Regions from separate parts of the Pseudoduganella sp. jia 9 genome, predicted to be linked through region 1. Evidence: predicted binding sites of a transcription regulator. Region 1 holds the regulator's gene; the other holds the start of a gene.

Region 1 (15,485 bases):
GATCACGCCCTCCAGCACCTCGGCCGGCACGGCTCCCCGCAGCACGTCGGCCGCGGATACGTAGCGGAAGGCGCCGCCGCGCGGGCCGCCGCGGCCGCGGAACTGCACGGTGGTCGCCAGGCCTTCGCCGACCGGGATGCGGATGCTGCCCTGCGGGTGGAACAGCGCGATCGCATCGAGGCCGCCGGCGGCGCGCGCGGCGTCGGACAGGGTATCGACGGTACCCTCCCACAGCGGCGCGATGGCGCGCGCATCGAGCGCCGCGGCCACGGTGGCCAGCGACAGCGCCGGGTAATAGCCGGTGCCGATCTTCTGCAGCAGCGGCGCCTGGCGCACCACGCCATCGGCATCCGGCATCACCGAGTAGATGCCTGCGCCGCGCGCCGCCGCCTGCAGCCGGGCGATGTTCGCTTCGTAGCCGGGCGCGCGGTAGGCGTTCAGCGTGCGCCCGTTCAGCGCTTCCTCGGTGAACGCGGGCCGCGGCAGCGTGCCCTTGGCCTGGGTGCTTGCCGTGGCATAGCCCAGCACCACCGGCTGGCCGGCCAGCGCGGCCGCCAGCAGGCCGTCGTAGTCGAGCCGGGGCCGCAGCCGCGCGAGCTGCGCCGCAAGGCCGGGCACGCCCTGCAGCTCGCGCTGCGCCAGCCCTTGCAGTACGCCGTAGCCGGAACTGTTGTCGGGTTCCGGAAACGCGATGTCGAAGCCGACCGCCGCCACGCCATAGTGCCGGGTCAGCTGCGTGACGAGCTTCGCCATCACGTCGCGGCTCCACGGGAAGCGCCCCACCTCGGTCAGGCTGCGGTCGTCGATGTCGACGATGACGATGCGCGGATCGAGGACGGCCGGCTCGATGCGCATGCGCAGGCCGGCAACGAAGGTATCCATCCGCGCCACCGCGTCGAGGTGCAGCCAGCCGGCCGCCTGCAGCGCGGCGCCCACCGTCAGCAGCAGGCCGAGCAGCCAGCGCGCGCTGTGGCGGCGCACGGCGCGCAGCAGCCGGTCAGCACGGGGCTTCATCGTCATCGCATGGCTTGCGGGGTTGGCATCGGGAAGGCTGGAACATCGGGCGCGCAGTGTAAAGGCAGGGCCTGGCTAGTGTACATGGCAAATGTGTAGTTTTGCCAACGGGAAATCCGCAGCGTTGCCGAAACCCGCCAGAAACCGGAAAAAAAACGCTATCATCCGATGGGATCCGTCGGTGCCACTGACCGGGACACACAGGGAAGAATACGGATGAAATTCAAATTCTGGGGGGTGCGCGGTTCGATCCCCTCGCCGGGGCCGCGCACGGTGCGCTATGGCGGCAACACCACGTGCATCGAAATCCGCAGCGACGACGACACCCTGATCGTGCTCGACGGCGGTACCGGCCTGTTCTGCCTTGCCCAGTCGCTGGTGGCGTCGCCGCGCCGGCCGATCGAGGCCAACATCTTCATCACGCACAGCCACTGGGACCACATCCATGGCCTGCCGTTCTTTACGCCGCTGTTCGTCAATGGCAGCCGCGTGCGCCTGCACGGCGTCACCGACCCGGACACCGGCAACGGTATCGAGCACGTCATGGGCGTGCAGCTGCAGAACAGCTACTTTCCCGTTGGCGAGGCGCAGATGGACGCGGCCATCGAGTACCGCACGCTGGCCGTCGGCGAGGCGCTGCCGGTGGGCGATGCCGTGGTGCGCAACGTGGTGATGAGCCATCCGGTGACGGACCTGGGCTACCGGGTCGACTGCAATGGCAAGTCGGTGTTCTTTACCGGCGACCACGAACCCCTGTTCAATCTGTACCGCGAAGACCAGCCGGAACACGCCGCGTTCGCGCGGCACGTGGCGCAGCGCACCGGCGCGATCGACGACCTGGCGCGCGGCGTGGATGCGCTGATCGTCGACTGCTCGTACACGCGCGAGGAATATCCGGCAAAGATCGGCTGGGGCCACGGCACCTTCGACAGCGCGCTGGCGATGGCCGTGCGCACGGGTGCCAGGCGCCTCTACTGCACCCACCACGAACCGACCCGCAGCGACGACGAGCTGGAAGCCGTGTTTGCCGAGGTGATGGCGCGCCATGCGCCGCTGCCCGGCGGCCTGGAGGTCTTCCTGGCATACGAAGGCCTGGAAGTCGACCTGGGATGAACACGCTGGCCGAGCACGACACGCACATGCCGTTCCTGCAGGCACTGGCCGCGGTGGCCGCGGGCCTGCGCGAAGCCGGCAGCCTGGACCAGGCCATGCTCGATGCCGCCGGGGCGGTGACGGGGCTGTTCGGCTGCGACCGTTTCACGCTGTATGCCGTGGATGCCGAAGGCGACTACCTGGTGTCGAAAGCCCGGACCACGCCGGGCGCATGGCGCGACGTGAAGGTGGCGATCGCGCCGCACAGCATTGTCGGCCACGTGGCGCTGGCGCGCCGGGCAGTCAATATCGCCGATGCCTACGACGATGCCGAACTGGCGCGCATCGCGCCCGGGCTGCGCTTTCCGCGCGGCGTGGACCAGCGCACCGGCTACCGCACCCGCCAGGTACTGGCCGTGCCCGTGCTGGCCCCGGGACCAGCGGCGCGATCGTCGCCGGCGCTGCTTGGCGTGATCCAGCTGGTCAACGCGCATGACGGACTGCCGTTCACGGCCCACATGCTGGCAGGCGCGGAGCAGCTGGCCGAGGCGCTGCGGCCGCTGTTCCCCGCCCTTCCCGGCCACGCGCCGGAAGCGCCGGCGGTGGGCGAACCGGTCGCCACGCGCGCGGTCGTGCCCGCGCCGGCCGGCGACGATGCGGCCCGGCTGCTCGCACGGATCGTGACCGATGCGCACCGCCTGGGCGCCGCCGCGATCCACATCGAAGCCGCGGGCCAGGCCGGCAGCACGATACGGCTGCGCCGGGATGGCGCGCTGGTGCCCTACGCCAGCCTGCCGCCCGCGCGCGCCGAAGCGCTGGTGCGATGGTTGGCGGCGCGCGGCGCCCTGGGCAGCGCGGCGGCGGGCGCGCTGCCCGATAGCAAACCGGAAGATGGCAAACTGGCTGGAAAATTGGACCATGGGAAGCTGGGACATGGCACGCTGCGCGGCGGCGCGCATGGCCTGCCGGACGCGGTGCTGCACGCGGCCGCGATCCCGACAAATGCCGGCATGGACTTGGTGCTGCGCATCGCCGCGGCCAGCGCACCAGTGCCGCTGGCCCGGCTGGGCATGGCTCCGGACGACCTGGCCCGCCTGCGCCGCGTGCTGGACGAGGCGCGCGGCCTGCTGCTCGTGTGCGGCCCCGCCGACGCCGGCAAGAGCACGACGCTGCATGCGCTGCTGGGGTGCCTGAATCGCCCGGACCGCAAGATCTGCACCGCCGAAGATCCGGTGACGCTGGCCCAGCCCGGCCTGCGCCAGGTGCATGCCGGCGGCGCGGCGGCGCTGGAGCTCGGCGCCGCGCTGGAAGCGTTCAGGCGGGCCGATACGGACACGATCATGATCGACGCGCCGTGCGACCGCGCCGCCGCCGGCCTGGCCATCGAAGCGGCGCTGACGGGCCGGCTGGTGCTGGCGGCCCTGCCCGCGCGCAGCGCGGCGGACGCGGCGCTGCGCCTGCTCGACATGGCAGCCGATCCGTTCGGCGCCGCCACCGCGCTGGCCGCCGTGCTGGCGCAGCGGCTGGCCCGGAAACTGTGCACGGCGTGCCGCCAGCCGTATCACCCCGGCGCGGCGGAACTGGAACTGCTGCTGACGGAATACTGCGCCGAGCTGCAGCCGGATGACGATGACGCCAGCGATGACGCCGGCGACGACGCCGGCGATGCCGGCCGTGTTGCCGCCTACATTACCGCCAACCATGCCGCCAACAGTGCCGCAAATCATGCCGCGAACCATGCCGATCCTGTGCGCGAGCAGGTGCTGGCCGGCTGGCGCGAGCGCCATGCCGATGTCGCAGGGCGCTTCACCCTGTACCGCGCGGTTGGCTGCGCCGAGTGCCGCGGCGGCTACCGGGGACGCGCCGGGCTGTTCGAACTGATGACGATGGGCCGGCGCACCGCCCGGCTCCTGGTCCGGCGTTCCGCGCCTGATCGGCTGGTGGCGGCGGCACTGGAGGACGGCATGCGCACGCTGAAGATGGACGGCATCGACAAGGTACTGGCCGGCATCACCGACATCGGCATGGTGCGCGCGGCCTGCGCAAGGTAGGAAGGATACATGGAGAAACTGAAAGGTACCGTGACCGAACTGCGTCGCGGAAAAAGCGTGTCGTACAACCCCAAGACCGGCACCAGCACGATCCACGCCGCGGTATTCCGGCTGGACGGGCAACTGGTGAAGATCGTCTCGTCGACACCGCTGGTGATCGCCGAGGGCCAGCAGATGCTGGTGGTCGGGCGCCGCCGTGCCAAGGTGTTCGCGGCCTACGCCCACCGCAATCTCAGCACCGGCCACGAAGGCCACGAAGGCTGGGCCACCCGCCTGCTGGTGACGATCTTCGTCGTCACCGCAGCGCTGTGGCTGGCCTCCCTGATGGGCGGTTCCTATGCGGCGGTGGCCGGCATCGCGTTCGTGGCGCTCGGCTTCGCGATGGCCTGGCGCTCGCTGGAAGTGGTGCAGGCGCTGGTGATGCTGCGCCGCTGAGCGCAGTTCGCCGATCTGCCGCCGCGCTGCGGGGCCGCCGCCTACAGCCGCTTGCCGAAGCACACGGCGGCATCGTTGCCCACGTACCTGCCGAAGTTCGGGATGCGCAGGTAGCCCTGCCCGTCGTAGAAGCGCACCGCGCGCGCGTTGACCTTGCGCGTTTCCAGCCACAGGCCGCGGTAGCCCAGGGCGGCGGCGCGGGACTCCAGGAACGCTAGCATGGCCGCGCCGGCGCCGCTGCCGGGCCGTGCATACATCCGCTTGACTTCCGCGATGTCGGCGAAGCCGCCGCCGAGCGGGCGCAGCGCGCCGCAGCCGACCGCCCTGCCCGCGCCGTCGCGGGCGATCGCGAACACCGTGCAGGCCGCGGCATCGAACGATGCGCTGCCGTCGTCGCCGGTAATGCCGCGCAGGATGCCGGAGAGCTCATGCATCAGCGCCAGCGCGTCGGCCGAGGCAGGATCGGCGATGGCCACGTCGATGGCGGGGCCGAGCACCTTGTACATGACGCGGGTGGCGCCGAGCGTCGTCCCGGACAGGATGGCGTAGTGCGGGATGTCGCCGGCGGTGCGGTAACCCAGGCCGGCATACAGTTGCTGGGCGCCGCTTCCGACCCATGTGTCGAGCACCAGCAGCGTGCGGCCCAGCGCGCGAGCGCGTGCCTCGGCCGCCTGCAGCAGCCGCCGGCCCAGGCCCAGGCGGCGGCTGCGCGGGTGCACCAGCATCTTGTTCACTTCGGCTCGGTGGGCGCCGTTCGCCGGCGTGGCCAGCGCCAGCTGCACGGTGCCGCAAACGGCGCCTGCGCCGTCGCGGGCGACGAACAGGGTGCGGGCACCGCTATCGACCTGGGCGGCCACGTCGAGCCAGAAGCGGCGCGCGTCGGCCGCCGTGAACGGTGGCAGGAAGCCGACGCTGGCACCGTGCGCCACGCAGGCATGCAGCACGTCGGCAAGGTCGTCGGCAACGGCGCGCACGCCGTCCCCCGTGAGTTCGGCGATCGTCGTCATAATTCACTCATGGTTCGCAGATGGCGATGAGGTAATGGGCCCCGCCGGGGCCGGGGCAGGAAAAGCGCGTCGCGCCGTACAGGCGGAAGCGCAGGCAGTCGCCCGGCTCCAGCCGGTACGTGACGCCGTCGAGCGTATAGTCGAGCAGGCCGTCGATCATCCAGATGTGCTGTTCCAGGCCAGGCTGGGGCGGCTGCGGGTAGTCGATCAGGGCGCCGGCTGGCAGGCGGCCTTCGACCAGTTCGCCGCGCAGTCCGCGCGCCGGCGGCGATACCATGCGCCGGGTGAAACCGCTGGCGGGGTCGGTCCATACCGCCTGGTCGGCCGAGCGGACCAGTTGCACGGCGCCCTCCTCGACCGCTGCGATCAGGCGCGACATCGGCAAGCCGTAAGCCGCGCACAGCTTGCCCAGCAGCGCCGCCGTCGGGCTGCTCTCGCCCCGCTCCAGGCGCGACAGCGTGGCGCGGCTGATGCCGGCGCGCTGCGCCAGTTCTTCCAGCGACCAGCCGCGCTCTTCGCGCAGCAGGGCCAGCCGGGCCACCAGCTTGGTTTCGAATCGGTCGTGATTTCCCATATCCGGGAATATATCCCGAATTTGAGAAAAAGGAAATGTCAGTCCGGTGGCCGCTGCGCGAAGCGCTGCGCCAGCACCGAACAAACCATCAGCTGGATCTGGTGGAACAGCATGATCGGCAGGATGACCATGCCCAGCGACGAGGTGGCGAACAGCACTTTCGCCATCGGCACGCCGGAGGCCAGGCTTTTCTTCGAGCCGCAGAACACGATCGTCACCTCGTCTTCGCGGGAGAAACCCAGCTTGCGGCTGGCATACATCGTCACGGCCAGCACGATTGCCAGCAGCACGCAGCAGACGACGCCCAGCGTGACGAGGACGGTGGGCGACAGCTTGTGCCACAGCCCTTCGTTGACCGCCGCCGAAAACGCCGTGTAGATCACCAGCAGGATCGAGCCCTGGTCGACGAATTTCAGCATCGGCTTGTGGCGGTCGATCCACTTGCCGATCAGGGGGCGCAGCAACTGGCCGGCGATGAACGGCACCAGCAGCTGCAGCACGATGGCCAGCACCGCGTCGCCGGTGGAGCGTTCCACATGGCCCTGCACCACGAAGGCGGAGACCAGCAGCGGCGTGATGAAGATGCCGAGGAAGTTCGACGCGGAGGCGCTGCATACCGCGGCCGGCACGTTGCCGCGCCCCATCGCGGTCAGCGCGATCGACGACTGCACGGTGGATGGCAGCATGCACAGGAACAGCAGGCCGACATACAGTTCGGGCGTCAGCACCTGCAAGGCGATCGGCTTGAACGCCAGGCCGAGGATGGGGAACAGCACGAAGGTGGAGCACAGCACCAGCAGGTGCAGGCGCCAGTGCGTGATGCCGGCGATAACGGCTTCGCGTGACAGCTTGGCGCCGTGCAGGAAGAACAGCAGGCCGATCACGAAGGTCGTGATATCGCCGAGCACCACGGCCACCTGCCCGGTACAGGGCAGCAGCGTGGCGACGCCGACGGTGGCCAGCAGGATCAGCGTGAAATTGTCGGGCTTGAACTTCGAGAGGGTGGAGAGAACGGAAGACATACGGGATTCTAGCCGAATACAAAAAAAGGGAGCCGCGGCTCCCTTTGATTCCAGGCGGTGCCTGCTTACAGGATCTGGGTGCCGATCCACCAGCCGATGGCGGCCACGAACGCCGAAGCGGGAATCGTGAAGACCCAGGCCCAGACGATGTTGCCGGCCACGCCCCAGCGCACGGCCGACAGGCGCTGCGCGGAGCCGACGCCGACGATCGCGCCGGTGATCGTGTGCGTGGTCGAGACGGGCACGCCCCAGAACGAGGCCATCAGCAGCGTGATCGCGCCGCCCGTTTCGGCACAGAAGCCGCCGACCGGTTTCAGCTTGGTGATCTTCTGGCCCATCGTCTTGACGATGCGCCAGCCACCGAACAGCGTGCCGAAGCTGATCATGCCGTAGCACGACACGATCACCCAGGTGGGCGGCTCGGTCGCGTCGGCCGCGACGTGGCCCGAAGCGATCAGCAGCATCCAGATGATGCCCATGGTTTTCTGCGCATCGTTGCCGCCGTGGCCCAGGCTGTAGGCGGCCGCGGAGGCCAGCTGCAGCCGGCGGAACCATGTGTCGATGCGGCGCGGTGTCGACTTCACGAACACCCAGGACACGATCAGCATGATCAGCGTGCCCAGGAAGAAGCCCAGCAGCGGTGCCACGACGATGAAGATCACGGTCTTGATCAGGCCACTGGCGATCAGTGCGCCGGTACCGGCCTTGGCGACTGCCGCGCCTACCAGGCCGCCGATCAGCGCGTGCGAGGACGACGACGGAATGCCGTAGTACCACGTGATCACGTTCCACACGATGGCGCCCACCAGGGCGCCGAAGATCACGTGATGGTCCACCACGTGCGGGTCGATGGTGCCCTTGCCGATCGTCGTCGCCACGTGCAGGCCGACGACGAAGATCGCCACGAAGTTGAAGAACGCGGCCATCGCCACGGCGGTCTGCGGCTTCAGGACGCCGGTCGAGACGACCGTCGCGATCGCGTTCGCGGCGTCGTGGAAGCCGTTCATGAAGTCGAAGAGCAGCGCCAGGGCAATCAGGAGCCCCAGCGCGTAGATGCTGATTTCTAAGGTCTGCATGTTGTTGTTTTACCGTGCGACGCTTACGCGTTCTCGACGATGATGCCTTCGATGATGTTGGCCACGTCTTCGCAGCGGTCGGTCACGGTTTCCAGGATCTCGTAGATCGCCTTCATCTTGATCAGGTTGCGCACGTCCGGCTCGTCGCGGAACAGCTTGGACATGGCGGCGCGCATTACATGGTCGGCGTCCGATTCCAGGCGGTCGATTTCCTCGCAGATGCCGACGATGTCGCGGGCATTGTCCATGTTCGACAGCAGGGCCACGGCTTCCTTCACCTTTTCGCAGCAGGCCAGCACCAGCTCGGCCAGGCGCTTGGCTTCCGGCGTGACGGCATGCAGGTCGTACAGCGACACGGTCTGGCCGGCGTCTTCCATCATGTCCAGGATGTCGTCCATCTTGGTGATCAGCTTGTGGATGTCGTCCCGGTCGATCGGCGTGATGAACGTCTTGTGCAGCAGGTCCACCGTGGTGTAGGTGATCTTGTCGGCCTGTTTCTCGATGCTTTCGATCGCATGCACGCGGTTTTCCAGGTCATCGAAATTGGTCATCAGGCCCAGCATTTCTTTCGCGCCCTTGACGCACAGTTCAGCATGCTGGTTGAACAGGTCAAAGAATTTGCCCTCGGTGGGCATCAGGCGTCCAAACATATTATTCTCCGTTGGTTGATTCGGGGGTGCTGCCGGGGCCGCTGCTCTAAGCGGCCCCTCTTGGTGCTGGTGATCAGTCGCCCTGGTAGATCGACAGATTACCGGTGTAGTTGCCGAACTTGGTGTACATGCCCATCCATGTCAGACGGATCGCGCCGATCGGGCCGTTACGCTGCTTGCCGATGATGATCTCGGCGGTACCCTTGTCCGGTGAGTCGGGGTTGTAGACCTCGTCCCGGTACAGGAAGATGATGACGTCCGCATCCTGTTCGATAGCGCCGGATTCGCGCAGGTCGGACATCACGGGACGCTTGTTGGGCCGCTGTTCCAGCGAGCGGTTCAGCTGCGACAGCGCGATCACCGGGCAGTGCAGCTCCTTCGCCAGGCCCTTCAACGATCGCGAGATCTCGGAAATCTCGGCGGCGCGGTTGTCGCCTTGCTGCGAGCCCGTCATCAGCTGCAGGTAGTCGACGATGATGAGGCCCAGCTTGCCGCACTGGCGCGCCAGGCGGCGCGCGCGGGCGCGCATCTCGATCGGATTCAGCGCCGGCGTCTCGTCGATGTACAGCTGGGCTTCATTCATTTTCTGGATCGCGTGCGTCAGGCGCGGCCAGTCTTCATCGTTCAGCTTGCCGGTACGCAGGCGATGCTGGTCGAGCTGGCCAACGGAGCCCAGCATACGCATCGCCAGCTGCGCGCCGCCCATCTCCATCGAGAAGACGGCAACGGGCAGGCCCGCTTCGATGGCGACGTTCTCACCGATGTTGACGGAAAATGCCGTCTTGCCCATCGATGGACGGCCGGCCACGATGACCAGGTCGCCGGGCTGCAGGCCGGACGTCATTTTGTCCAGGTCGGCAAAGCCGGTCGGCACGCCGGTGATCTCGCTGCCGCTGTCGCGGCTGTACAGTTCGTCGATGCGCTCGACCACCTGGGTGAGCAGCGGCTGCACCGCGGTCCAGCCGGACGAGCCGCGCGAGCCCTGCTCGGCGATCGCGAAGATCTTCGACTCCGCTTCGTCGAGCATCTGCTTGACTTCCTTGCCCTGCGGGCTGAACGCATTGCCGGAGATTTCGTCGGCCACGGTGATCAGCTTGCGCAGCACGCCGCGGTCGCGCACGATCTCGGCATATCGGCGGATGTTCGCCGCCGATGGCGTGTTTTGCGCCATCGCATTCAGGTACTGCAGGCCGCCCACTTCATCGGCCTTGCCCAGCATCGTCAGCGCTTCGAACACGGTGATCACGTCGGCCGGTTTGCCGCCATTGATCAGGCGGATCATCTGTTCGAAGATGATCCGGTGGTCGTAACGGTAGAAATCCTCCGCGTGCATGAAGTCGGCGATGCGGTCCCATGCGGCGTTATCGCGCAACAAACCGCCGATCACCGATTGTTCGGCTTCGATGGAATGGGGCGGGATACGGAGGGAATCGACTTGCGGGTCGGATGGGGCATTCATGGCGCGCATTATACCTGCATAAGCAGGCCAAAGTTCATAATGGTTGGCAAGATCGCTGCCCTGCCGGCAGCTTTGTGACAGCTTGATGACACCCTCGCAGCTCTGTTATAGCAGCCAAATGTCAGGCTTGTCGCGCTTCATGCGGCAGCGGAAACAGCGTGTTGCGGACGCATGCTTCGGGTGCCGCTTCGGCGCTGCTGCGCGGGCTGCATGCAGGGCCTCGCGGCACCGGCGCCGGCAATAAAAAAGCCGGGCGAACCCGGCTTTTTTAATTGTACGACTGTCTTACCGAGGAAAGAATCCCGGCAATCAGGCGGTTTCGCCCACGACGGCGACGGTCACATCGACCACCACGTCCGTGTGCAGGGAAACCGACACCGGGTGCTCGCCGGTGGTCTTCAGCGGGCCGTTCGGCAGGCGCACGGCAGCTTTCTCGACCGGGAAACCGGCCTTCGACAGGGCTTCGGCGATGTCGAAGTTGGTGACGGAGCCGAACAGGCGGCCATCGACGCCGGCCTTCTGCGACACGGTCACGGTCATGCCGTTCAGCTTTTCGCCCTGGCCTTGTGCGGCAGCCAGCTTTTCGGCGGCGGCTTTTTCCAGTTCGGCGCGCTTGGTTTCAAACTCGGCCACGGCGGCCGTGGTGGCGCGGCGTGCCAGTTTTTGCGGGATCAGGAAGTTACGTGCGTAGCCGTCCTTGACCTTCACCACGTCGCCCAGGTTGCCGACGTTGATAACTTTTTCCAGCAGAATGATTTGCATAATGTTCTCCAGTTCTATCTGTACTGCTGCCGATTAGGCGTGGTGCAGATCGGTGTACGGCAGCAGGGCCAGGTAGCGCGCGCGCTTGATCGCGGTATCCACTTGACGCTGGTAGTGCGCCTTCGTGCCGGTCAGGCGTGCCGGCATGATCTTGCCGTTTTCCTGGATGAAATCTTTCAGGGTGTCGACGTCTTTGTAGTCGACCTGCTCAACGCCAGCGGCGGTGAAGCGGCAGAACTTCTTACGCTTGAACAGCGGGTTCTGCTGTTTGCGCTTTTCTTTCAGCTTGGCTTTGTTTTTGTCGAACTTTTTACCGAATGCCATTTTAGGCTCCTGTATTAAATATTGTGTCGCTCAGGCGGCACGAAAATCAATGATGTGAAAAACCAGGCTCTTGCTGTTGCGGCCTTTCCTGGCGAGGAACCCCGTGAATTCGTAGGTGCCTCCCAGTGGCGCGCCGCTGAAACGGCCTGAAATCTCTCCCGCGGCAACCGCGGCGATCTCAAACTCCGTCAGGCGGGCGATGCCTGCCTCGATCTGCTGCGAACTGTGCTGCAAGATTGCATTCACGATCGGCAGCCCGGCGGGGGTATAGCGAATGACTTCCCGCTCGGTGATCAGGCCGGTAAACCTCAGCTCGTTCAGCAAGACTCCGTGGATTTAGGCTGCTGCTGCTGCTGCAGGAGCGGCCGCGGCTTCGGCGCGGTGGCTCTTGGCGGCGTCTTCACGCTGGACCGACTTCATCATCGGCGAAGGAGCGGTTTCCGCTTTCTTCATCTTGACGGTCAGGTGGCGCAGCACGGCATCATTGAATTTGAACGCGGTTTCCAGTTCGACCAGCGTATCGTTGTCGCACTCGATGTTCAGGCAGATGTAGTGTGCCTTGGCCAGTTTCTGGATCGAGTACGCCATTTGACGGCGGCCCCAGTCTTCCACGCGGTGCACGTTACCGCCGCGCGAGGTCACGCTGGCCTTGTAACGTTCGATCATCGCGGGCACTTGCTCGCTCTGGTCCGGATGGACGATAAATACGATTTCGTAGTGACGCATGCAAACTCCCTTAAGGACTGTTGATAGCCCACCCTGGCGTCAAGACAGGTGTGGGAAGAGGTAAGCCCGCAAGCATAGCAGGATTTTTCGGCGCTGGCTAGCCGCGCGGCCGGGCGGCAACCGACCCGAAAGCAGCCGGAAGCAGCCTTCCGGGCCGGTTTCGCGGCATCCCGCGTCACACCGGCAGGCGTGAAATGACGGCCTGGCGCAACGGCGTAGCGCCGTCTTGCGCGGAAATTTTCCTGGAAAACAGGGTCCGTCCCCATTTTTCGGGAAATATTTCTCGCCCGGGAGGGTTTTCCCTTGCATTCACGCCGACACTGTACAAAAATACAGACTGTCTATATACACAGCAATCTGGTCATGATCAAGCTCACCGCAAGGCAGGAACAAATTCTCAACCTGATCAGGGACGCCATCGAATCCACCGGCTTCCCGCCGACCCGCGCGGAGATCGCCGCCGAGTTGGGATTCAAGTCGGCCAATGCGGCCGAAGAGCACCTGAAGGCGCTGGCGCGCAAGGGGGCCATTGAAATCACCGCCGGCACGTCGCGCGGCATCCGCCTGCTGGGCGAGCGCGCGCGCGCCAACCCGGCCGCGGCGCAATCCGGCACGGACTTCCTGCCGCAGGTGCCTGCGGCATTGCTGATGCAGTTGCCGCTGATTGGCCGCGTGGCCGCCGGCTCGCCGATCCTGGCGCAGGAAAACCTGGAAAAAACCTACAGCGTCGACCCGGCGCTGTTTTCAGCGAAGCCCGATTTCCTGCTGAAGGTGCGCGGCGAATCGATGCGCGACGTCGGCATCATGGATGGCGACCTGCTGGCGGTGAAGAAAGTGGACAGTGCCAAGAACGGCCAGATCGTCGTGGCCCGCATCGGCAGCGAAGTGACCGTGAAGCGCTACCGCCGTACCGGTTCCACGATCGAACTGCTGCCGGAAAACCCAGACTTCAAGATCATCACCGTAACGCCGGACGACGAATTCGCACTCGAAGGCCTGGCCGTCGGCCTCCTGCGCACCTGGCATTGATGGCTCAGCCGCTGCCTTGACGGGATGCGCTGACGAGCCGCATGGCTGTCAGCGCAGGGCATATCCGGCAGTGCGCCCACGCTCCGGGCAGCAGGCCTGCTGGCGCTCAGCGCCTGGTGGGCGGCGTCGCGATGCGGCCGCGGAAGTCATTCTGGCGGCTCTGGAAGTCCCGGTTGATGGCGTCCGATGCCACCTTGTCGGCCTTGAAGCGCTCGTTGGCCTGGATCGCCAGTTTTTCCGATGCCTGGAACCAGCTGTCATACCTGGCCACGAGCGGTTCGGCCTGCGCCTTCCCTTCCGCGGCCAGCCTGGCATAAGCGCTTTCCATGCGCTGGCGGGCGCCGTCGAACTCCTGTTCGTTCATCAGGTCGGCAACGTCCCTGGGAATCTTCGAACCGGCCGGCATCGCATTCTGCAACTGCTGGACGAAACCGTTATAGCACTCCTGCCACGCCGAATACTGCTTGTTGACGCGCGTCACGGCGTCCTTGCCGAGAGACGACGCTGGAATATCCGGCGTCGCGCACTGGTACTTCGCGTACGCCAGGTCGGCCCCATCGTACTGCTGCACGTAGTAATCGATGTCGGCACGCCGCGTTTCACGCAGGCGCATCGTTTCCAGCGCAGCGGCCGCTTCCTTGCTGCCGGCTGTCGCGGCTTTCTGGAACCATTGCCGCGCCGCCGCATCGTCCGCCTTGTAGCCCTCGCCATACCAGTGCATTTCGCCGAGATGGAACTGCGCATCCGCGTTGCCGGCCGCCGCAAGGCGCTCGTAGATCGCGCTTGCCTGGGCATAGGCGCGCGTTTCGAGCAGCCGCTTGGCCTCGGCAAGATCATCCGCGAAGGCAGAATTGGCAATCACTGCGGCGACAAGGAAAAACGCGGCATGTTTCACGACAGCTCCTTTTGATGTATTAGGAATAAAACAAAAGAATAAGCCATTCATGCGCCAATGGCGCGGGGTACTTGGCATTTGCACCATTTGTTGCAGGAAGGCTACAGTCGTATGCAACATGCATAGCGCCGCGCGCGACCGCTGTACGCCGGCGGCAGGCGGGAGCGGAGTCGCACCCGCCTGCGCCGCTCATGTGCCGCTCATGTGCCGCTCATGCGCCGCTTATGGCCACTCATGGGCCACTTATGTGCCGCTCATGCACCGGTTACGCGTCGAGCGCCAGGCGGAAGTCGTCGACCAGGTCGGCCGTGTCCTCGATGCCGACCGATACGCGGATCAGCGATTCGGCAATGCCCATCGAGGCACGGCGCTCGGCACCCATCTCGTAGAAGATCGTGTGGGCGACCGGGATCACCAGCGTCCGGGTGTCGCCCAGGTTGGAGGCCGGCACGGCGATCTTCAGGCGGTTCAGGTAATCGAAGCAGTCGATGCCATCGCGCAGTTCGAAACTGAACAGCGAGCCGTAGGCCTTGAACAGGCCGGTGGCGATGCCGTGCTGGGGGTGCGACGGCAAGCCGGGATAATGCACGGCTGCCACGCGCGGATCGGCCGCCAGCATGTCCGCCAGGGCCTGCGCGTTGGCGCAGGTGCGCTCCATGCGCAGCGCCAGCGTTTCGGCACCGACGGCGATGTGGTGCGCCGCTTCCGGCCCCAGCGAAGCGCCGAAGTCGCGCAAGCCCTTGGCACGCACCTGCGTGATGCCCCACATCGCCGGGGCAGCCTTCTTGTAGTTCTCGAAGATGTTCGGGAAGCGGCCCCAGTCATAGGCGCCGGTATCGGTCAGACTGCCGCCCAGCGCATTGCCGTGGCCGGCGATCGATTTCGTCAGCGAATTGACGACCAGGCCCGCGCCCACCGTTTTCGGCTGGAACAGGTAAGGCGTCGTCATCGTATTGTCGACGATGTACAGGATGCCTTTCGCGGCGCACAGCGCGCCAATACGCTCCAGGTCGGCAATCTGCGTGCGCGGATTGGCGATGGTCTCGACGAACACGATGCGCGTGTTCTCCTTCAGCGCGCTTTCGACATTGGCGACATCGGTCGCGTCGACGAAGTCCACGCCCACGCCCTGCCCCGCCACCGTCTGCCACAGGGAGTTCGTATTGCCGAACAAGAACGACGACGACACCACGTGGTCGCCGGCGCGCAGCAGCGCCTGGAACACGGCACCGATCGCCGCCATGCCGGTGGCGAAGCACAGCGTGGCCACGCCGCCCTCCATCTTGTTGACCTTTTCCTCCAGTGCGGAAACGGTCGGATTGCCTTGGCGGCCATAGCGGAAGCCCGGCTCGCGGCCCTGGAACACCGA
Region 2 (15,485 bases), on a different contig from region 1:
TTCTTCGACGCATAATCCGCCGCCTGGGCCAGCGCCTGCACGAACGCGCGCAGCGTTTTCGGGCTGGCCTTGCGATATTTTTCGGTGGCGTACAACAGCGTGGCTGAAGCCGGGCCGCCCAGCACTTCGTACGACTTCAGGATCACACGCGCGTTCGGATTCTGCGCCAGCTCCTGCTCCTGGAACGGCGGCGTGGCGAAATGGGTCGTGATCTCGGTGCCGTTCGAGATGATGGCGGTGGTGGCATCCGGATGCGGCAGCGTTTGCGTGAGCTTGTCGAGCCGCGCGAATTCCTTGTCGCCCCATTTTTGCGCCGCCGCCAGCTGCAGGATGCGCGACTGCACGGAGACCGTGACCGCGGGCAGCGCGATGCGGTCCTGGTCGGTGAAGTCGGCGATCGATTTCACTTTCGGGTTATTGGTGACGAGGTAGTACGGAAAGCTGCCCAGCGATGCCACGCCACGCACGTTCTGGCGGCCCTTCGTGCGGTCCCACACGGTGATCAGCGGGCCGACGCCGGCGCCGGCGATATCGATGCTTCCGGCCAGCAGCGCGTCGTTGATGGCGGCACCGCCGGACAGCTGCTTCCATTCGACCTTCACGTCCACGCCATTCTGCCTGCCGTATTTCTCGATGAGCTTTTGCTCCTGCGCGATGTTCAACAGCAGGAAAGGAATGCCGAACTGCTGGGCGATGCGGATGGTGCCTTCGGCATGGACGCCGGTGGCGAGTACGAGCGCGAGGGCGCCGGCGGCGATCTTCAGTGGTTTCATTGTCTCTGTCCGGTGGAATCAGTAAGGCACGTCGCCTTCGATGGTGGTGCGGTACAGCTTGCGGCGCTGGTCGGCCGGACAGCCGGCGGCCAGGTGCATCAGCGAGCGGTTATCCCAGAACACCATGTCGTGCGGCTGCCAGCGGTGGCGGTAGACGTGCCGCGGCTTCACGCTGTGGGCGAACAGTTCCTTCAGCAGCGCGGCACTCTCGTCGTCGGGAAGGCCGACGATGCGGGTCGTGAAATGCTCGCTGACGAACAGCGCCTGCCGTCCCGTTTCCGGGTGCGTGCGCACCACCGGATGCACCACCGGCTTGACTTCGTCGATCTGCGCCTGCGTGAGGTTGGGGCGCCACGGACTGCGGCGCTGCAGTTCGGCATACTGTTTCAGGTAGCTGTGCTCGGCCCTGGCGTAGCGGATCTGCCGCTTCACCGCTTCCGGCAGCGTGTCGTAGGCCAGGTGCATGTTGGCGAACAGCGTGTCGCCCCCTTCGGCCGGCAGTTCCTGGGCATGCAGCAGCGAGCCCAGGCTGGGCCTTTCCTTGTACGACAGGTCGGAATGCCAGAAATGGCCGGCGTCGCCAAGCCCGATCGGCTTGCCGCCTTCGACGATGTTCGATACGACGAGGACTTCCGGATACCCCGCCAGCTGGAAATTCCTCAGCACATGGATTTGCAAGGGACCGAACAGGCGCGAAAAATTCACCTGCTGCTGCGGCGTGATGCGCTGGTCCCGGAACACCAGTACGTGGTGTTCCAGGTGGGCGGCATGCAGCTGCAACAAGGCCTTGCGGGAGAGCGGCCGTGCCAGGTCGAGGCCAATCACTTCAGCGCCAAGGGGACCTTCGAACGGGCGAATGCGCAGCTCTGTTTTGAGGGGAACTGCGGCACGCGTTACGGCTTCGCTCAATACTGCGGACATGTGATGCGCTCCATCTGGCGGGGTCGGAAGCTCGCCAGGCGCCGCGCTTTCCACGGCCACGGCACCAGTCGAGTGAAACCAGTCTATGCCGCCCGCATCATGATGAAAACGAATGCTTTTTGCTATCGATATGCGGTTTGCGTCAGCCTGTCGCCGGCCCGCCGGCCAGCTGCTGCGCCGTCTTCAGCGCTTCGACGATCGCCGCGAACGCCGCCTGGCGCGATTCCCGGTCGGGTACCCGCAGTGCATAGGCGGGGTGGTAGGTGACGACAACCCAGCGCCCTTCATGCTCGAACGGCGCGCCCATGTAGTCCTTCATCGTTGCGCTGCCGGTCTGCAGGATCGATTTCAATGCCGTGCTGCCGAGGGCCACCAGCACCTGCGGTGCGACCGTTTCGAGTTCCGCCTCGAGCCAGTAGTGGCAGGCCATCACTTCCTTCTGCGCGGGCGTCTTGTGCAGGCGCCGCTTGCCGCGCGGTTCCCACTTGAAGTGCTTGACCGCGTTGGTGACATAGACGGTGCGGCGATCCAGGGCCGCTTCATCCATCGCCTTGTCCAGCAGGTCGCCGGCCGGGCCGACGAAGGGTTTGCCGGCCAGATCTTCCTGGTCGCCCGGCTGCTCGCCTACCAGCATGATCCTGGCGCGGCGCGCGCCCTGCCCCGCCACGGCCTGCGTGGCGTTCTGCCACAGGTCGCAGCGGCGGCAATCGTCCAGTGAACTGGGTTGCTGGCGTTCGGGCGCCGCCTTGTCCGGCGCGATGGGGATCGTGGTGCCGCCGCGCTTGCCGACGGTATCGAGCTGGCCCACCTTGCGGGCACCGGCCGCAGCCTGCGTGACCATGTGCGGCACCACGGCCGCTTCCGGCAGGTTCTTCCAGAACCGCTGCCGGATATGGCCGTGCATGATGTCCGCATTGAGGCGGGCGGGATTGAAGATGCTGCGGTAGTAAGTGAGCCACAGCGCTTCGCCGGCATCGTCGAAGTCCGCCGCGCTGCGCGCCAGGGCCGCGCCGGTGTGCAAAGTGGCGCCATCCCACAGCACGGTGGCTTCGGGTGTGGCGATCATCCAGCTGGTCTTGCCCATGCGTTTTGCGAAGTGCTGCGCGACTTGCGGCAGGACGTCGTGCGCCGGCTCGAACCACGCGACGAAACGCGGCGCGCCCGCTTCTTCGGGACGCTCGCGAAAACGCAGGTAGGCATGCATGTCGTGTTCTTCGTGCCGCACCGCCCGTACCATGTGGTGGAGGCGCGCGCCGTCTTCATCCGCCATCGATATGACCTCGTGTTCGCCACCATGCCAGCGCCACAGCACACGGTACAGGAAGGCCCAGCGGTCGTGGGCGCGATAGCAGGCGGCGCCTTGCAGCATCTCCATCAGCTTGCGGGAGACACGCGGCTGCACGCCTGGTGAAGGATTCGGGGGCGGCGGGTCCGATCGCTCATCGGGGTTATGAGTTTCCTCACTGGCCAACTTGCTTGCCAAACTGCTTGCTGGTGCCGACTCGGTTACTGCCTTGCTGCGAACTACACCTTCTACTTCACTTGCTGCTTCACTTGCTACTTCACTTGCTACTTCAGCTACTGCCTTGCTGCGTACTTCAACTGCGGCTACTTCAACTGCTGCTTCATTTACTGCCTTGCTACCCGAGTCGAGAGCCAGCTCACCTACAGCCATGGGAGGCATTGCACTCAGCAGGTCTCCGCCGCCATCCTGCAGAACCCATTGTACGTATTCGGGCCGAATGCGGCGCACGATCAAATCCCGCGCAGCGGCGCGCCACTCGCCGAACGATGCGACCACGACGGGCTGGCCGGACAGCGCCCGCGCCACGGCGTCGGCTGTCATGCAGCCTGCAGTTCGGGGAACAGGGCCATCTGCTGCGGTACGTCGGCCATGGCACGGCGCAGCGTGTCGGACGGCGTGGTGTCGCGCGCCGGCCGGTAGTCGGCGGTCACGATGAACGGTGCCACCTTCTTCATGCTGCAGCGCAGGCGGGTGAGATCGGCCCAGCGCACCTGGCGCATGCGGCGCAGCTCGACGATGCGCTGCGCATTGCGGATGCCGATGCCGGGAATGCGCGCGATCATCTGCGGCTCGGCGCGGTTCAGGTCCATCGGGAAGTGCTCGCGGTGCGTCAGCGCCCAGGCCAGCTTCGGGTCGATGTCGAGCGACAGGTTGCCCGATGCGGGCAGCAGTTCCTTCGCCTGGAAGCCGTAGCTGCGCAACAGGAAGTCCGCCTGGTACAGCCGGTGCTCGCGCAGCAGCGGCGGCGGCGCCAGCGGCACGCTCTTCGGGCTTTCCGGGATCGGGCTGAACGCGCTGTAGTACACGCGCTTCAGCTTGTAGCTGCCGTACAGCGTTTCCGCGGTGGTGAGGATGCGCGCATCGTCGCTGGCATCGGCGCCCACGATCATTTGCGTACTCTGTCCCGCCGGTGCGAACTTCGGTGCCTTCGGCTCGCCTTCCTTCTCGTCCAGCTTCAAGCGGATATTGCCCATCGCCAGCTTGATCGTGTGGACGTTCTTTTCAGGCGCGAGTCTCTGCACGCTGTCCTGCGTGGGCAGTTCGATGTTGACGGACAGCCCGTCGGCATAGCGGCCGGCCGCGTCGATCAGCGCCGGGTCGGCATCGGGAATCGTCTTCAAATGGATATAGCCGCGGAACTGGTGCACTTCGCGCAACTCGCGCGCGACGGCAACCAGCTGTTCCATCGTGTAGTCGGCGGACTGGATGATGCCGGAGCTGAGGAACAGGCCGTCGATGTAGTTGCGCAGGTAAAAGTCGACGGTGAGTTTGACGACTTCCTGCACGGTGAAACGGGCGCGCGGCACGTTCGACGTGCGGCGGTTCACGCAATACTGGCAATCGTAGATGCAGAAATTCGTCAGCAGGATCTTGAGCAGCGAAACGCAGCGGCCATCCGGCGTATAGCTGTGGCAGATGCCCATGCCGTTGGTGGCACCCAGGCCGTCCTTGCCCTCGGAGGAACGCTTCGGCGCACCACTGCTGGCGCAGGAAGCATCGTACTTCGCCGCATCGGCCAGGATTTCAAGTTTGTCGTTCAGCTCCATTTTCGGCACCTAACTGTACAGATATACAGTATACCGAAGTCCTGTTCAGGACACCGCAGGAGCGCATGGAAAACCGGGTCAGTTACGGTTCGAAAAAAACAGGGGACATACCCCTGTTTCCAGGCAACTATCGGCTTGCGGGGTGCCAGGACATGTCGCACGAACGTGCAGCGACAATCATGATCTTTCCTGAGAACAGGGGTACGTCCCCAGTTTCTAGATCTTTCCTCAAAACAGGGGTACGTCCCCAGTTTTGCAGTTTTGGTCAGGCGGCGCTGTAGTTGTTGGTGAGGCGGTCTTTCAGTTTCTCCTGCAGTTCGGAGAATTGCGTGATCGTCATGCCCAGGTCGTGCAGGTGGCCGTCGTTGATGCCGTACACCCAGCCATGCACGGTGACCTGCTGGCCGCGGTCCCAGGCGTCGCGCAGGATGGTGGTCGAGCTGACGTTGACCACTTGCTCGACCACGTTCAGTTCCACCAGTTTTTCGCTGCGCACGCGCTCGTCGAGCACGGTGCCCAGGTAGCGTTCGTGTTTCTGGCTGACGTCGGCCACGTGGCGCAGCCAGTTGTCGACCAGGCCGACGCGGGCGCCGGTCAGCGCGGCGTGCACGCCCTTGCAGCCGTAGTGGCCGACGATGATCACGTGCTTCACTTTCAGCACTTCGATCGCGAACTGCAGCACGGACAGGCAGTTCAGGTCGGAGTGGACGACGACGTTGGCGATGTTACGGTGCACGAACACGTCGCCTGGCAACAGGCCGAGCAGTTCGTTGGCGGGCACCCGGCTGTCCGAGCAGCCGATCCACAGGTATTCGGGGGAAGCCTGGTTTGCCAGGCGCTGGAAGAATTCCGGGTCGCGCTCGACCATCGAATCGGCCCAGCGGCGGTTGTTGTTCAGCAGTTCCCGCAGGTCGGAAGGCTTGGTATCGTTCATGATTTCCTTTCAGACGTGACAAGGCCGCCGGTTGCAGGCCTCACAACGCGGCGGCCGTAGATACAATGGCCAGTTTACCCGATTAATGTCCGGTCGGCCGAACGTACTTTTTTGGTAGCGGTCTCCTGGAACGGGCTGCCGCCCGTCCCGGGCAATCACTCGAAGAAGTCCTTGACCTTGTCCATCCAGGTCTTCGACTGCGGGCTGTGCTTCGCGCCGCCTTCGCTGGTGGCGCGTTCGAACTCACGCAGCAGTTCCTTCTGCTTGTCGGTCAGCTTGACCGGCGTTTCGACAGCCACGTGGCAGAACAGGTCGCCCGGATAGCCGGAGCGCACGCCCTTCACGCCCTTGCCCTTCAGGCGGAACGTCTTGCCGGACTGGGTTCCCTCAGGCACGGTGAACGACACCTTGCCGGACAGCGTAGGCACTTCGATTTCGCCGCCCAGTGCCGCTTTCGCGAACGAGATCGGCATTTCGCAGTGCAGGTCGTCGCCTTCGCGCTGGAACACCGCGTGCGCCTTGATGTGGATTTCCACGTACAGGTCGCCCGGCGGCCCGCCATTGGTACCCGGTTCGCCGTTGCCCGACGAGCGGATGCGCATGCCGTTGTCGATGCCCGCCGGGATCTTCACTTCCAGCGTCTTGTTGCGCTTGATGCGGCCGGCGCCCGAGCACGCGGGGCACGGTTCCGGAATGATCTTGCCGGTGCCGTGGCACTTCGGGCAGGTCTGCTGGATGCTGAAGAAGCCCTGCTGCATGCGTACCTGGCCGTGGCCGCCGCACGTGGAACAGGTTACCGGCGACGTGCCCGGCTTGGCGCCCGAGCCGTGGCAAGAATCGCACTTGTCCCAGGCCGGCACGCGGATCGTCGTGTCGAAGCCATGCGCGGCCTGCTCCAGCGTGATCTCGAGGTTGTAGCGCAGGTCGGCACCGCGGTAGACCTGGGGTCCGCCGCCGCGCCGGCCGCCGCCGCCGCCGAAGATATCGCCGAAGATGTCGCCGAATGCATCGCCGAAGCCGCCAGCGCCACCGAAGCCGCCACCGCCCATGTTCGGATCCACGCCGGCGTGACCATAGCGGTCATACGCCTCGCGCTTCTCCGGATTGGTCAGCATCTCGTAGGCTTCCTTGACTTCCTTGAACTTTTCTTCCGCCTCTTTGTTGTCCGGGTTGCGGTCCGGATGGTACTTCATCGCAAGCTTGCGATAAGCCTTCTTGATCTCTTCTTCGGAGGCATTTTTTGCCAGGCCGAGAATCTCGTAAAAATCACGCTTTGCCATATGCAGGCACCTAACTGAACTGAATAGAAGGGAGACTGTAACAGGACGCCGGGGTTGCGACCACCTGCGCCGCCGCTTGCCGCCGTAGCCCGGTGAACCGGGCGAGGTTGGCGTTGTGAAACAACCTCAAAATCCTGCCGATTATGCAAAAGCCGAGCGGGCCACCGTGCTACGGCCGCTCCGCTCGGCTAGGTCAGGCTCGCCATGAGCCTGACTTGACTGCTGGCCGTTGCCACGGCTGCGGGTTACTTGTTGTCTTTGACTTCCTTGAAGTCGGCATCGACAACGTCATCCTGCTGCGCGCGGTTGTCTGCGCCGCCGGCCTGCTGGCCCGCACCGGCACCGGCGTCCGCACCGCCGCCGGCCGCTGCCTGCTGCGCCTGCATGTCGGCGTACATCTTCTCGCCCAGCTTCTGCGCAGCTTCGGTCAGCGCGGCCACCTTGGAATCGATGGTGGCCTTGTCGCCGGACTTGATCTCGCCTTCCAGGTCGGTGATCGCCGCTTCGATCTTCGCCTTCTCGTCGGCACCCAGCTTGTCGCCATATTCGGTCAGCGACTTGCGGGTGGAGTGCACCAGCGCGTCGGCCTGGTTGCGCGACTCGGCCAGTTCCTTCACTTTCTTGTCTTCTTCCGCGTTCAGCTCGGCATCCTTCACCATCTTCTGGATTTCCTCTTCCGACAGACCGGAATTGGCCTTGATGGTGATCTTGTTTTCCTTGCCGGTGGCCTTGTCCTTGGCGCCCACGTGCAGGATGCCGTTGGCGTCGATGTCGAAGGTCACTTCGATCTGCGGCGTGCCGCGCGATGCCGGCGGAATGCCTTCCAGGTTGAACTCGCCCAGCGCCTTGTTGCCGGCGGCGATTTCACGCTCGCCCTGGTAGACCTTGATGGTCACCGCAGGCTGGTTGTCGTCGGCGGTCGAGAACACCTGCGCGAACTTGGTCGGGATCGTGGTGTTCTTGTGGATCATCTTCGTCATCACGCCGCCCAGCGTTTCGATACCCAGCGACAGCGGGGTCACGTCCAGCAGCAGCAGGTCCTTGCGCTCGCCCGACAGCACGGAACCCTGGATCGCGGCGCCCACGGCCACGGCTTCATCCGGGTTGACGTCCTTGCGCGGATCCTTGCCGAAGAATTCCTTCACTTTTTCCTGCACCTTCGGCATGCGGGTCATGCCGCCGACCAGGATGATGTCGTCGATGTCGGAAACCTTCACGCCGGCATCCTTGATGGCGATACGGCATGGCTCGATCGTCGCGGCGACCAGTTCCTCGACCAGCGATTCCAGCTTGGCGCGGGTGATCTTCAGGTTCAGGTGGACCGGCGCGCCATTCGCCATGGCGATGTACGGCTCGTTGATCTCGGTCTGCTGCGACGACGACAGTTCGATCTTCGCGCGCTCGGCCGAAGCCTTGATGCGCTGCAGGGCGATCGGATCCTTCTTCAGGTCCAGGCCGTTGATCTTCTTGAATTCTTCGATGATGTAGTCGATCACGCGCTGGTCGAAGTCTTCGCCGCCCAGGAAGGTGTCGCCGTTGGTCGACAGCACTTCGAACTGCTTCTCGCCATCCACGTCGGCGATCTCGATGATCGAGACGTCGAACGTGCCGCCGCCCAGGTCATACACGGCGATCTTGCGGTCGCCCTTGTCGGTCTTGTCCAGGCCGAACGCCAGCGCAGCCGCGGTCGGCTCGTTGATGATGCGCTTCACGTCCAGGCCGGCGATACGGCCGGCATCCTTGGTGGCCTGGCGCTGCGAGTCGTTGAAGTAAGCCGGCACGGTGATCACGGCTTCGGTGACTTCCTCGCCCAGGTAGTCCTCGGCGGTCTTCTTCATCTTGCGCAGCACTTCAGCGGAGATCTGCGGCGGCGCCAGTTTCTTGTCGCGCACGCTGATCCAGGCATCGCCGTTGTCGGCCTTGTTGATCGAGTAAGGCATCAGGCCGATGTCCTTCTGCACTTCTTTCTCGTCGAACTTGCGGCCGATCAGGCGCTTCACGGCGAACAGCGTGTTCTTCGGGTTGGTGACCGCCTGGCGCTTGGCCGGCGCACCAACCAGGATCTCGCCGTCTTCCTGGTAAGCGATGATGGAAGGCGTGGTACGCGCGCCTTCGGCGTTCTCGATGACCTTCGGCTGGCCATTTTCCATGATGGCGACGCAGGAGTTGGTGGTGCCCAGGTCGATACCGATCATTTTGCCCATGGTTTGTTCTTCCTCGTAACGGATTAGTTTCTGAATAAGTCTTATATGCGGAAAAGCTTCTTGCTTTTCAAGTGCTTAGGAAGCGCTGATGAATAAACAACGCTTCCACGGATCACTTCGGCTGGGCAGCCGTGACGATGGCGGGACGCAGCAGGCGGTCCGCGATCGTGTAACCCTTTTGCAGAACGGCGACGACAGTATTGGCTTCCTGCTCGGCGGGCACCATGGCCACCGCCTGGTGGCGGTTTGGATCCAGCTTGTCGCCGGCAGCGGGCACCACTTCGAGCAGCTTGTTGCGTTCGAACGCGGAGGTCAGCTGCTTCAGCGTCATTTCCACGCCTTCCTTCAGCGACTCGACGGACGGCGTCTCCACCTTCAGTGCCATCTCCAGGCTGTCCTTCACCGGCAGCAAGGCCTCGGCGAAGCTCTCGACGGCGAATTTATGGGCCTTGGCCACGTCATCCTGGGCACGGCGGCGGATATTGTCGCCTTCGGCCTTGGCACGCATGAAGGCATCCTGCATTTCGGCCAGCTTGGCTTCCGTGGCGGACAGCTGCTCTTCCAGGCTGGGATTGGCTGCGGCCTCGAAGACTGGCTGCTGGGCCGGCTGCTCCTGCGGAGCCGCTTGCTGCTGCGCCTGGTTTGCCTGCTGCGCGTCCTCGGGATTCTGACTGGCCTGGTTTTCCTGGTCTTGCATCGTGTGACTCCTGAAAATCGTGTTTGTTTGACATTGCTCTTGCTGCACTGGCCGAATCTGGGGCTATCCCCTACCTTTTCAAGGGGTTTTATGAAGCTCGGTTCGGACAGCGCTTGACAAACGACTGGCAGATCATGGCCGGGAGCCCCCCGGCCGACCTGTTATTTTAACAGGCTGGCACTCGTCGACGGCAAGTGCTAACAGCCTGCACCCGGGCTGACAGCCGGGCAATGTTGCGCGATTGCAGCGCGGCGGGAAGCTTACTCTGCGGCACCCAGCGCGATGGCGCGGTCGCGTCCAATGGCGGCGTCATGCTGGCGCATGGCGCGCTGCGACGGCGACACCATCGCCGGCCAGCCGATCATGTGCTGCTCGGCGATCTGGGCCAGCGCGGCGATCCATGCCGGGCTTTCGTTCAGGCAGGGGATGTAGTGGAATTCCTTGCCGCCGGCGGAGAGGAAGTCGTGCCGCACCTCCATGGCGATTTCCTCCAGCGTTTCCAGGCAGTCGCTGGTAAAGCCGGGGCAGATCACGTCGATGCTGCGCACGCCCTCGCGCGCCAGCTTCTGCACCGTGGGCGCGGTGTACGGTTGCAGCCATTCGGCCTTGCCGAAGCGGGACTGGAATGTGACGATGTAATCGTCGTCGCGCAGCTTCAATGCCGCGGCCAGCAGGCGCGCCGTCTTGTGGCACTCGCAGTGGTAGGGGTCGCCCAGCAGCAGAGTGCGCTTGGGCACGCCGTGGAAACTCATCACGAGCTTCTTCGCGCGGCCGTGGTGCTCCCAGTGCGACAGCACGTTCTGGCGCAGCGCCTCGATGTAGGCTTCGTGGTCGTGGTAGTTCTTCACCAGCCGCAGCTCGGGGATGTTGCGGATCTTGCGGTAGTGCCGGAACACGGCATCCCAGATCGAACCGGTCGTGGTGCCGGAGTATTGCGGGTAGGCGGGCAGCACGACGATGCGGTCGCAGCCATCGGCTTTCAGGCGGGCCAGCACGTCGGGCAGCGCCGGCGTGCCGTAGCGCATCGCCATGGCCACCGTCACGTCCTGGTGGCCGCGCGCCTGCAGTGCCTCGTGCAGCAGCATCGCCTGGTTTTGCGTGTGGATGCGCAGCGGCGAGCCGTCTTCCGTCCAGATCGACGCGTACTTCTTGGCCGACTGGCCGGAACGGAACGGCAGGATCACGCCGTGCAGGATGAACCACCACAGCGCTTTCGGGATCTCGACCACGCGCGGGTCGGACAAAAACTGCTTCAGGTAACGGCGCACCGCGCCCCGGGTGGGAGCATCGGGCGTGCCGAGGTTGACCAGCACGACCGCGCTGCCGCTGACGGCGCCGTGCTGGTGGGGTGGTTCTTTCGCGAAAGCCATGGAGTCGTTATATCAATCAGGGTAGACCCTGATTATATGCGGCCCGCCGCGCCGCCGCTTTGCTCATGTGTGCCGATGCTCATGTGCGCCGATGGCCCGGCGCGTGCCCGCCGTGCGGGGTGCTCAGGAGGCCAGCAACTCGCGCGCGTGCTTGCGGGTGGTGGCCGTGATCTCGAGGCCGCCCAGCATGCGGGCCACTTCCTCGACGCGGGCCTTGGCATCGAGCACTTCGATGCGCGACGCCGTCTTGCCGTTGGCCAGCGTGCTCTTCGCCACCTGGAAGTGGCTGTTGCCCTGGCTGGCCACCTGCGGAAGGTGGGTCACGCACAGCACCTGCCGCTCCTGGCCCAGGCGCTTCAACAGCCGGCCCACCACTTCGGCGACGCCGCCGCCGATGCCGCTGTCGACCTCGTCGAAGATCAGCGTGGGCACGGTGGTGGCGTTCGACGTGATGACGGAAATGGCCAGCGAGATGCGCGCCAGTTCGCCGCCGGAGGCCACCTTGGCCAGCGGCCGCGGCACCACGCCGGCATGGCCGGCCACCATGAACTCGACCTGCTCGAGGCCCTTGGCGGAAGGCTCGCACGAATGCAGCGCCACTTCGAAGCGCCCGCCCGTCATGTTCAGGTCCTGCATCGCCCTGGTGACCGCGTCGCCCAATGCCTTCGCCGCGGCGGCGCGGCTGGCGGACAGCTGCCGGGCCACCGCCAGGTACTCGTCCTTCAGCCTTGCCTCCTGCTTGCGCAGGCCTTCGAGGTCGGTCGCATCCGCCAGCTGGTTCAACTGCGCGGCCAGCCGCGCGTGCTCGGCCGGCAGCTCGTCAGGATCGACGCGGAACTTGCGGGCCGACGAGTGCAGCGCTTCCATCCGCGCATCCACTTCGCGCAGGCGGTCCGGATCGAGCTCCACGCGATCGAGGTAGGTGTTCAGCGCATACGCCGATTCCTGCAGCTGGATGCGCGCCGATTCGATCAGGTCGACGATCGGCTGCATTTCCGCGTCCACCGACACCAGCTTGGCCAGCTTCTGGTTCAGCGACGACAGCTGCGACACGATCGGCTGCTCGTCCGACTCGGAAATGACGGCAAGCGCTTCCTGGGCGCCTTCCAGCAGGCTGGCGGCGTGCGACAGGCGGCTGTGCTCATTGCCGATCTCGGCCCACTCGCCCGGCTTCGGCGCCAGTTTATCCAGCTCGCCGACCTGCCATTCCAGGCGCTCGCGTTCGAGCAGCACGTTGGCGGCGTTGGTCTCGAATTCCCCCAGCTGCTTCGCCAGCGCGCGCCAGGCCTTGTAGGCGATGGCGACCTCCTTGCCATTGGCCGCGGCCTGGCTGTCGAGCAGTTCGCGCTGAGCGTCGGTCTTGAGCAGCGACTGGTGGGCATGCTGGCCATGGATGTCCACCAGCAGGTCGCCCAGCTCGCGCAGCTGGCCGGCGGTGGCGGCGATGCCGTTGATGTAGGCCTTCGAGCGGCCGGCATTGTCGATCACGCGGCGCAGCAGCGCGCCGCCATCCTCGGAGGCACATTCGTTCGCTTCCAGCCATTGCCGCGCCGCGTCGGTGATGGCGAAATCGGCCGTGATGTCGGCCTTCGCCGCACCCTCGCGCACCACGCTCGCATCGCCCCGCCCGCCCAGCGCCAGCGTGAGCGCATCGATCAGGATCGATTTACCGGCGCCCGTTTCGCCCGTGAACACCGTGAAGCCGGCGGAAAATTCCAGTTCGATGGAATCGACAATGACGAAATCGCGGATGGACAGTGTTCGCAGCATAGGTCTCGCAGAAGGCCTTCTCGTTAGATTATTCCGTCCGTGGACGGGTACTCGTTCCAGTGCAGTTTTTCGCGCAGCGTGTTGTAGTAGCTCCAGCCTTCCGGGTGCAGGAAGGTGATCGCGTGCGGCGAACGACGGATATGGATGCGGTCTTGCGGCATCAGGCTGGCGAACGTCTGCATGTCGAAGTTCACCGTGATGTCGCGCCCGCGATTGATCTCGATGACGATCTCGCTCGAATCGGGCAGCACGATCGGTCGGTTCGACAGCGCATGCGGCGCGATCGGCACCAGTACGATGCCGCCCAGCGTGGGGTGCAGCAATGGCCCGCCGGCCGACAGCGCATAAGCGGTGGACCCGGTGGGCGTGGAGACGATCAGGCCGTCCGAGCGCTGGTTGTACATGAAATGATCGTCGACATCGACGCGCAGTTCCACCATGCCGGCACCGGCGCCGCGCGCCACGACCACGTCGTTGACGGCCAGGCCCACGTGGATCGCACGGCCGTCGCGCAGCACGCGCCCTTCCAGCAAGGTGCGGCGCTCGGCCTTGTGCGTGCCGGACAGGATGCGGGCCAGCACGGGCAGCATGCCTTCCAGCGGGATATCGGTCATGAAGCCCAGCCGGCCCTGGTTGATGCCGATCAGCGGCACCTCGAACGGCGCGAGCTGGCGGGCAATGCCCAGCATCGTGCCGTCGCCGCCCATCACGATCGCGCAATCGCATTTCTCGCCGATGCCCTGCGCGCTCATCGCGGGGATCTCGGGCATGTTCAGGTGGGCGGCCGTGTCCGTTTCAAACACGACGCTGTAGCCGCCCTCGCGCAGGAAGGCGAGAACGTCGCGCACGGAATCTTCGATGCCGGCCGTATTGGGCCGGACGACCAGCGCGATCGTGTTGTACATGGCAGGAGTGGCGGGCATAAGGAGCTCTTCGATGAGGCGGACGGGACAAGGTTGCGCACGCAGCTTCTACATCATTGCGCGCACGGCGAAGGGTACCCTATTTCGATCCCCGTTCGCCATGCAAGCCCGTTTGCAAGGCCATTGCAAGGCCATTGCAAGGCCATTTTCCCGCTATCAGCCGCAAACAAAAACGCTCACGATTACTGTATATTTAACCAGTATAAGCTGCACTGATCACTTGTGCAAGATCAGTGCGACATTGCCACCCCCAGGAACATCGCGCCCATGATCGCAGCCGCCATCGACAGCAGGTGCAACACCATCAGCACCGCCCAGCGCCAGGCGGTGCCGAACCAGCCCTTCCGGTACACCCGCTGCATGGCCCAGGGCAGGTAGCCGATCAGCCAGCAGAACAGCACGAACTTGAGGAACCCGTCCGGCATCAGCAGGAAGACGGCGAACAGCGCATAGGCGAACGCGTTCGCGTGCAGCGCGAACAGCACGTGTTCGCCATAGCGCCGGCCGGTGCCCAGGTACAGGCCCTTCAGGTAGAGGGCAAACACGGGCATCAGGCAGAACATCGCATACGGCGCGTAGCGGAAGAAGCCCTCTTTCAGCACGCTTGCCTTGTCCTTCGAGCTGAGCGCATCGAACCGGTCGGCGGTGTGCCGCACGGCGGGCGCCCAGCGACCCACGTCCGCCCCCAGCACATCGCCCAGCCGTATGTTTTCGTCGTCCTTGTCGCCGCCCGCTGCCTGGGCCTGCACGACCGCGGGGCCGGCCGTGGCCGGGACATCGTCGTCGTTATAGATGTTCACACCCGATATCTTGACCAGCGCAAAGAACAGGATCGACAGCGTCAGGTAGACCCGCAGCGGCTCCACGTAACGCTTGCGCCGGCCGGCCAGGTATTCATTGGTCAGCGCGCCCGGCCGGAACAGCAGGCGGCTGAAGGTACCCCACAGCTTGCCTTCCAGCGCCACGTAGTGGGTGATGAATTCGTGGACGAACTCGGTCAGGCTCGGCATGTGCAGCCTGGTTTCCTGGCCGCAGTGGGCGCAATAATTGCCGGACACGGCGGTGCCGCAGTTGCGGCAATCCGCCGGCATGGCGTGATGATCGTGTTCGCGATTCGGGACAGGTTTCAAGCGATGGCTTTCGGTGACGGTTCCAGCCCTCCATGCTAACGATTCCATGCAGGAAATGCACTGGATATGCACTACAGCAATGGTTGTATTGCAACACCCTGGTGGGTTATCCAAGCGGGCGACCGTGATTGAAAGTAGCCGATAAGATGAGATTCAGTTAAGAAATTGGAGAATTGCATCATGAACGAATCAAGGGAACCGAATACAAAGGACCGCCAGGTCAACACCAACGTGCACATCGAGGGCGATGCCGGCAAGCGCCTGCCGCACGAGCGCGACCAGTCTCCCGAAGGGGTGCAGCACCAGAAGGAGCGCACGCGCATCGAGCAGGCCGCGCGCGATATCGACGAAGGCCTGGTCGATACCGACGAGTACGGGCGCGATGCCGGCATCCAGAAGCCGCCGCCCGCC

The links. The regulator LexA, encoded in region 1, represses DNA repair genes until DNA is damaged. The targets are predictions, from matches to a motif close to ACTGTATNNNNATACAGT.
Region 2: the regulator LexA is predicted to act here: its motif matches at 4,779-4,796, upstream of ACY34H_RS07715 (putative DNA modification/repair radical SAM protein).

What each region holds. Positions count from the first base shown of each region.
Region 1 covers NZ_JBUPWE010000024.1:52,320-67,804, forward strand. Annotated here, with positions in the region: gene ACY34H_RS26695 (CHASE2 domain-containing protein) at 1-1,014, opposite strand, end outside; gene ACY34H_RS26700 (MBL fold metallo-hydrolase) at 1,231-2,127, shown strand; gene ACY34H_RS26705 (GspE/PulE family protein) at 2,124-4,157, shown strand; gene ACY34H_RS26710 (hypothetical protein) at 4,167-4,592, shown strand; gene ACY34H_RS26715 (GNAT family N-acetyltransferase) at 4,634-5,599, opposite strand; gene ACY34H_RS26720 (helix-turn-helix domain-containing protein) at 5,607-6,173, opposite strand; gene ACY34H_RS26725 (bile acid:sodium symporter family protein) at 6,212-7,195, opposite strand; gene ACY34H_RS26730 (anion permease) at 7,261-8,271, opposite strand; gene ACY34H_RS26735 (DUF47 domain-containing protein) at 8,295-8,921, opposite strand; gene ACY34H_RS26740 (replicative DNA helicase) at 8,995-10,380, opposite strand; gene rplI (50S ribosomal protein L9) at 10,690-11,142, opposite strand; gene rpsR (30S ribosomal protein S18) at 11,176-11,466, opposite strand; gene priB (primosomal replication protein N) at 11,497-11,787, opposite strand; gene rpsF (30S ribosomal protein S6) at 11,803-12,192, opposite strand; gene lexA (transcriptional repressor LexA) at 12,556-13,221, shown strand; gene ACY34H_RS26770 (hypothetical protein) at 13,328-14,116, opposite strand; gene ACY34H_RS26775 (cystathionine gamma-synthase family protein) at 14,382-15,485, opposite strand, start outside.
Region 2 covers NZ_JBUPWE010000005.1:283,156-298,640, forward strand. Annotated here, with positions in the region: gene ACY34H_RS07700 (ABC transporter substrate-binding protein) at 1-773, opposite strand, end outside; gene ACY34H_RS07705 (TauD/TfdA dioxygenase family protein) at 792-1,694, opposite strand; gene ACY34H_RS07710 (UdgX family uracil-DNA binding protein) at 1,837-3,177, opposite strand; gene ACY34H_RS07715 (putative DNA modification/repair radical SAM protein) at 3,537-4,766, opposite strand; gene can (carbonate dehydratase) at 5,032-5,700, opposite strand; gene dnaJ (molecular chaperone DnaJ) at 5,856-6,980, opposite strand; gene dnaK (molecular chaperone DnaK) at 7,226-9,184, opposite strand; gene grpE (nucleotide exchange factor GrpE) at 9,297-9,881, opposite strand; gene hemH (ferrochelatase) at 10,142-11,251, opposite strand; gene recN (DNA repair protein RecN) at 11,375-13,021, opposite strand; gene ACY34H_RS07750 (NAD kinase) at 13,045-13,944, opposite strand; gene ACY34H_RS07755 (DUF3667 domain-containing protein) at 14,175-15,074, opposite strand; gene ACY34H_RS07760 (hypothetical protein) at 15,255-15,485, shown strand, end outside.